DNA from 2 places in the Paraburkholderia sp. GAS82 genome. Region 1 is predicted to be linked to the other one. Evidence: riboswitches for the same ligand, from Rfam matches in the RefSeq annotation. Region 1 holds a riboswitch; the other holds the start of a gene.
The links. A riboswitch is a leader RNA that binds a small molecule or an ion and turns the genes downstream of it on or off. The one in region 1 is predicted to bind thiamine pyrophosphate.
Positions count from the first base shown of each region.

Region 2: another riboswitch for thiamine pyrophosphate. It lies ahead of thiC (phosphomethylpyrimidine synthase ThiC); the one in region 1 lies ahead of P3T17_RS34645 (FAD-dependent oxidoreductase).

Region 1 covers NZ_JBNDLX010000015.1:95,984-99,395, reverse strand. The annotation lists gene P3T17_RS34650 (ABC transporter ATP-binding protein/permease) at 1-555, opposite strand, end outside; TPP riboswitch at 949-1,060, shown strand; gene P3T17_RS34645 (FAD-dependent oxidoreductase) at 1,258-2,412, shown strand; gene thiS (sulfur carrier protein ThiS) at 2,485-2,682, shown strand; gene P3T17_RS34635 (thiazole synthase) at 2,756-3,412, shown strand, end outside.
Region 2 covers NZ_JBNDLX010000001.1:391,438-394,849, reverse strand. The annotation lists gene P3T17_RS01860 (DUF1223 domain-containing protein) at 1-720, opposite strand, end outside; TPP riboswitch at 1,017-1,135, shown strand; gene thiC (phosphomethylpyrimidine synthase ThiC) at 1,228-3,159, shown strand.

The DNA.
Region 1 (3,412 bases):
ACCCAGTGACACGGTCAATGCTCCAGCGAGGGACCAGAGGATGGTAACGAACGTAATGAGCGTGACGACCGTGGACAGCAGGTCGAGCGTCAGCGTGAGCGTGCTGGTCGCAAATGACTGCAGGTCGTCGCTGATCCGCTGGTCGGGGTTGTCAGCGAGGCGGTCGCGCTCAATCCGGTAGAAGGCGCCGTCGCCGAGCCACTCCTGGAGGTAGCGGGTCGTGAGCCATTGGCGCCACCGGAAGCCGAGCATCTGCCGCAAATAACGGCCGTAGACAAAGAGGACGATCAGCGCTGCCACAAGGCCGGCCCACACCAACATCAGGTGGGGAAAGTCCTTCACGCTCTTGTTTTGCAGCATATTGAAGAACTCGCCGCTCCAGGTGTTGAACCTGACGCTGATCCACACGTTGACGAGGTTGATCACAATGATCGCAATCAGCAGCCCCCACGCGATCTTCCATTCCTCAGAGACCCAATAGGGCTTGATCAGACTCCACGCGGAGACCTTGTCGTCCGGCTCGAGCGGGCTGGCAGGGGAAGTATTGGGTGTCATGACCATCCTGAAGAAATACTGGCTCATCTTGGACCGACCCGCTGCAAGCAAGCCTAGACCGGCTTGCCTATAGTGGATCGGTGCCACAGCGGAATTGCAAATAGCGGCCCGGGCCTCGAACCCGTCGTACGACCGCCCGATTCTGCCGCCGGCGGCTTAAGCGAAAATTAATCACCTGAGGCACTGGACCGCGGCCTCGCGCGACCGGCGTATGGTTGTCGCGTTTGACGCGAGAGCCCACGACAACGGCGCAGACTCCATCGCCGCATTGTGCCAGAGGCTCCGGGCGAGGCTACATGAATCGCCCAGGCCCGGCGGTCTCCCCGCCCGTGATCGCAGCCGCTCCATCGCCCCCGGTTTGCGGCCGCCGCGCCTTTTATGGTCTAATGACTCTCGACGAAACAGGGGTGCTTTGCGCGCGGGCCACACGCCGCAGCAAGGCTGAGAGAGACCCTTTGCACCCGATCCGGGTAATACCGGCGCGGGAAGTTTCCGGAAGTTAGCTTTTCTTCCATTCCCCGCCGGGCAGCGTCCGTCAATGGATGCGCTTTTTGCCCGGCCGGCCTCGCCCGCCGGTTTCGTCCTTGGGTACGTGCGCCTGTTGCCGTACGGAAAGGATACGATGACCGCTTATTCTTCAGTCTATTGCTTCGTTTGCCCCGTGACGCTCAAGGCCGCTCTGCGCGCGCCGGCAGGACGGCAATGAACGCGCTCGATCGCTCGCAACCGGACTTCGCCGTCATCGGCGGGGGACTGTGCGGCCGGCTGGTCGCGTGGCGCCTCGCCGGTGCGGGGCATCGCGTGGCGCTTTACGAGCGCGGCGATGCCGCCGGTTCGCAAGCCGCCGCGTGGGTGGCGGCCGCGATGCTCGCGCCGCTCGCCGAAGCCGCCAGCGCCGAATTGCTGATCACGCGTCTCGGCGCCGCCTCGCTCGATACCTGGCCGCAAGTACTGGCCGAACTGCCCATACCGGTGTTTTTCCAACGCAATGGGACGCTGGTGGTCTGGCATCACGCCGATCGCACCGAAGCGCCGCTGTTCGAACGCCGGGTGCGCTCGAATGCGCCCGCGGATCTGCTGGATGGTGGCTTCGTCACGCTCTCGGGTGCCCAGCTCGGCGCAACCGAGCCCGCACTGGCCGGACGGTTCACGCAAGGCTGGCTGCTGCCACATGAGGGACAACTCGATAATCGCCAGGTGTTGAGTGCGCTCGCCGCAGGGCTCGCCGAGCGGCGCGTCGAAACGCACTGGAACACACCCGTGGATGATCGCGCGTTACCGTCCGCCCGCGTGACGATCGATTGTCGCGGCCTCGGTGCCAAGACTGTTTTGCCGACTTTGCGCGGCATTCGTGGCGAAGTCGCTCGTGTTCACGCGCCCGGAATCAAGCTCACGCGCCCGGTGCGTCTGCTGCATCCGCGCTATCCGCTGTATATCGCACCGAAGCAGGACGATCTTTACGTGATCGGCGCAACCGAAGTGGAAGGCGAGGACATGTCGCCCGTCAGCGTGCGTTCCGCGCTGGAATTGCTGAGTGCCGCGTTCTCGGTCCACCCCGGCTTCGGCGAGGCGCGCATCCTCGAATTGAACTCGCAGTGCCGCCCGACCTTGCCGGACCACCGTCCGGCGCTGGTCTGGGATGGCGCGCAGACCTTGCGCGTGAACGGCCTGTACCGGCACGGCTATATGATCGTGCCCGAAGTCGCGGACGAAGCCGTCCGTTTCGCCGCTGCGCTGCTCGACGGACGCATCGGCGATGCCGACGCTTTCGACGACTGGCGGCGCGACGCGCGCTGGAGCGAGCTGTTCCAGCTTGCCCGACTCGATCCGCAGAACCGCTCGCAGGTGCCGGCATGAGCGTTGCGACCATTGCCACATGGGCTGCCGCGCCGGCTGCCTACGCTATCGATTGAAACGTATCTGAACACCATGGACATTCATATCAATCAGAAGCCGTTGTCGCTGCCCGAAGGGGCGACCGTCGCCGACGCGCTCGCCGCTTTCGGCGCGCGTCCGCCGTTCGCGGTTGCGCTGAACGGCGACTTTGTGGCCCGTACCCAGCACGCCGCGCGCGCGCTGCAAGCGGGTGACAAGCTCGACGTCGTGCAACCGGTCGCCGGCGGCTAAAAGCGGTGATTACCCGCGACCACGTAGCCGAACAGCCAGGTCACCGGGTATCGCCAGAGACAAGGATTTCCAGATGACTTCTCCCATCCCCGCCGACGCGCTCACGCTGTACGGCGAAACCTTCGCCAGCCGGGTGTTGCTCGGCACGTCACGCTATCCGTCGCTGCAGTCGCTGTCCGACTCGATCGATGCGGCGAAGCCTGGCATGATCACCGTCGCGCTGCGCCGGCAGATGAACGAAGGCGGTGCCGAAGCCGGCTTCTTCGATCTGCTCAAGCGCCACGGCGTGCCGCTATTGCCCAACACGGCCGGCTGCCAGAGCGTCGGCGAGGCGGTCACGACCGCCCACATGGCGCGTGAAGTCTTCGAAACCGACTGGATCAAGCTCGAACTGATCGGCGACGACTACACGTTGCAGCCCGATCCGGTCGGTCTGATCGAAGCGGCTGCGCGGCTCGTCAAAGACGGTTTCAAGGTGCTGCCGTACTGCACGGAAGATCTGGTGATCGGACGGCGTCTGCTCGACGCCGGCTGCGAGGCGTTGATGCCGTGGGGCGCGCCGATCGGCACCGGCAAGGGCGTGATCAATCCATACGGTCTGCGGGTGCTGCGTGAACGGTTGCCGGACGTGCCGCTGATCGTCGATGCGGGGCTCGGCGTACCGTCGCACGCCGCGCAGGTGATGGAGTGGGGCTTCGACGGCGTACTGCTGAATACGGCGGTGTCGCAG
Region 2 (3,412 bases), on a different contig from region 1:
GATCTCGCGGCGAATCTGCGCGCTGCCGCCCGCAAGCGGCACCGGACCGATCCATTGCCGCACGACGCGTTCGTGATGCAGCGTCGCGCCATTGTTTTCGCCGGCGCGCACTTGCGACGTCAGCGCGTTTTCATAGACAGCGACGTACGCGTTCAATGGATCGTGGACCGTGGCTTTGGACGTGAAGCGCGCGTCGACGCCGAAACCGTTCGTGCCCTGAGCAGGCGGCGCGAGTTCAAGCGCAACGTCTGCCTGCGCCGGCTCGGCGGTCACCTCGTGAACACGCTCATCGAAGCTCTCGGACCGGGACCAGCTACGCAACTCACGCCCTGACACGAAGATTTCCGGCGTGTAGATCGTGTGGCCGCCGGCGAGATCGGTCAGCGTCTGCTGCCGTTCAGTGAAACGATGCTGGGAGAAGCGGTCGTTCCAGCCAAGGCTGTTCCAGTAGTCGACATGCAAGGCAAGCGGCACGACGCCTCGAGCGGCACCGCTGTCCTTCCACTGACCCAGCCAGTGATCCGCCGGCGGGCAGCTATTGCAACCCTCGCTGCTGTACAACTCGACCAGCGCGACACGGTGGGCCGGGCTGTGCGCCTTGCACATCGCATCGGCGGCCTGAGCGGCACCGCTCGTGGCTAGCGCGGCAAAAAGCGCGATGGCACGCACCATCGGCGAGTCGGCAAAGCGGCGCGTGAGTGAACGCACGCGTACAGGCATAAGCGGATACGCGTGGGAACGCATAAGGGGATTCATGGCAGGCTCCATCTGGAAATCTGCACGTTAGTCGGCGAGCGTCGCCCGTTATGACAGCGCCTCTGAAATTTTATTGCGGGACTGGAGGACATGGCGTGGCTGACGATAAAGATCGGGCAACGCCACCTTTCATGCTGCGGCGCATCACCCCGCGCAGCCCAATAGAGATAAGCACGACAGGCTGTAAGCCGGCCACCATTCGGGCCACGCCGATTTCGAGACCGGTTGCCAAGCACTGCGCCGGCGGTGTATCGTGTGCGCTGCTAACGCGGGGGTCCTGCGTCGCACGGAGGTTGGAGGTCCGTGTTGCGTGGGTGAGAAATACCCTTTGAACCTGATCTGGATAATGCCAGCGCAGGGAAGCGTACGGAATTCGTAGCGCAGCACCGCCTCATCCTCTGGCGAATTCCGACAACTTCCATTTCGTCTCCTGCTTAGCGGCCCCACATAGAGCTTTGCATGGAGAAATGCATGAACGCCAATCCGAAGTTCCTTTCCGCCGACGCTCACGTCGATGCGGCCGCTGTCGCCCCGCTGCCGAATTCCCGCAAGATCTACGTCACTGGCTCACGCGACGATATCCGCGTGCCGATGCGCGAAATCAGCCAGTCGGATACACCGGACAGCTTCGGCGGCGAGAAGAATCCCCCGGTCTTCGTCTACGACACGTCGGGCCCCTACTCCGATCCGGATGCCACGATCGATATCCGCGCGGGTCTGCCGGCTTTGCGTCAACGCTGGATCGAAGAACGCGGCGACACCGAAGCGCTAAGCGGTCTGTCGAGCGACTTCAGCCGCGAACGCGCCGCCGATACGGCCACCGCCGATCTGCGCTTCCAGGGCCTGCATCGCACGCCGCGCCGCGCCAAAGCCGGCGCCAACGTTTCGCAGATGCACTACGCGCGCAAAGGCATCATCACGCCGGAAATGGAGTACATCGCGATCCGCGAAAACCAGCAGCGCGCGGCGTATCTGGAGTCGCTCAAGACGAGCGGCCCGAACGGCGAGAAGCTCGCTGCGATGATGGGCCGTCAGCATCCCGGCCAGGCATTCGGCGCGAGCGCCTTCGGTCCGAACGGCCTCACCGAAATCACGCCGGAATTCGTGCGCGACGAAGTGGCCCGCGGCCGCGCGATCATCCCGAACAACATCAACCACCCCGAAAGCGAGCCGATGATCATCGGCCGTAACTTCCTCGTGAAGGTCAACGCGAACATCGGCAACTCGGCGGTGACCTCGTCGATCGGCGAAGAAGTCGACAAGATGACGTGGGCGATCCGCTGGGGCGGCGACACGGTGATGGATCTTTCCACCGGCAAGCACATCCACGAAACGCGCGAGTGGATCATCCGCAATTCGCCGGTGCCGATCGGCACGGTGCCGATCTACCAGGCGCTGGAAAAGGTCAACGGCAAGGCCGAAGACCTGACGTGGGAAATTTTCCGCGACACGCTGATCGAACAGGCCGAACAGGGCGTCGATTACTTCACGATCCACGCCGGCGTGCGTCTTCAATACGTGCCGCTCACAGCGAAGCGCATGACGGGTATCGTCTCGCGCGGCGGCTCGATCATGGCGAAGTGGTGCCTCGCGCATCACAAGGAAAGCTTCCTGTACGAGCACTTCGAAGACATCTGCGAAATCATGAAGGCCTATGACGTGGCCTTCTCACTCGGCGACGGCCTGCGTCCCGGCTCGATCTACGACGCCAACGACGAAGCGCAACTCGGCGAACTGAAGACGCTCGGCGAGCTCACGCAGATTGCGTGGAAGCACGACGTGCAGACAATGATCGAAGGCCCGGGCCACGTGCCGATGCAGCTGATCAAGGAGAACATGGACCTGCAACTGGAATGGTGTGACGAAGCGCCGTTCTATACGCTGGGACCGTTGACCACCGACATCGCCCCTGGCTACGACCACATCACGTCAGGCATCGGTGCTGCGATGATCGGCTGGTTCGGCACGGCGATGCTCTGCTACGTCACGCCGAAGGAACACCTGGGTCTGCCGAACAAGGACGACGTCAAGACCGGCATCATCACGTACAAGCTCGCGGCCCATGCGGCGGATCTGGCGAAGGGTCACCCGGGCGCGCAGGTGCGTGACAACGCGCTGTCGAAAGCGCGCTTCGAATTCCGTTGGGAAGACCAGTTCAACCTCGGTCTCGATCCGGACAAGGCGCGTGAATTCCACGACGAAACGCTGCCGAAGGACTCGGCCAAGGTCGCGCACTTCTGCTCGATGTGTGGCCCGCACTTCTGCTCGATGAAGATCACGCAGGACGTGCGCGAGTTCGCCGCGCAGCAAGGTGTGACCGACGACGAAGCCTTGAAGAAAGGCATGGAAGTGAAGTCGATCGAGTTCATGAAAAAGGGCGCTGAGATTTATCAGCGGCAGTGAGGCCGGTGGGTGGCACCTGCAGGATGCGCCACCTCGCTTCTCGTGCAACTCAAGGGCTCGCCGCTGGCGAGCTCTTTTCTTTTGCGGGCACGGTTTGAAGCGACCCGAATGCGCGCCAATCCCGACAAGCCCTTACCCAGGACACATCCGGCACGGCACTGAAATAAGCGGTAACCTGTTTGCAACCTGACCCGAATCGCTCAGGGGTATTCTGAGTGGAAGATGCCGGTTTGCAACCTCTCGAACATTAACC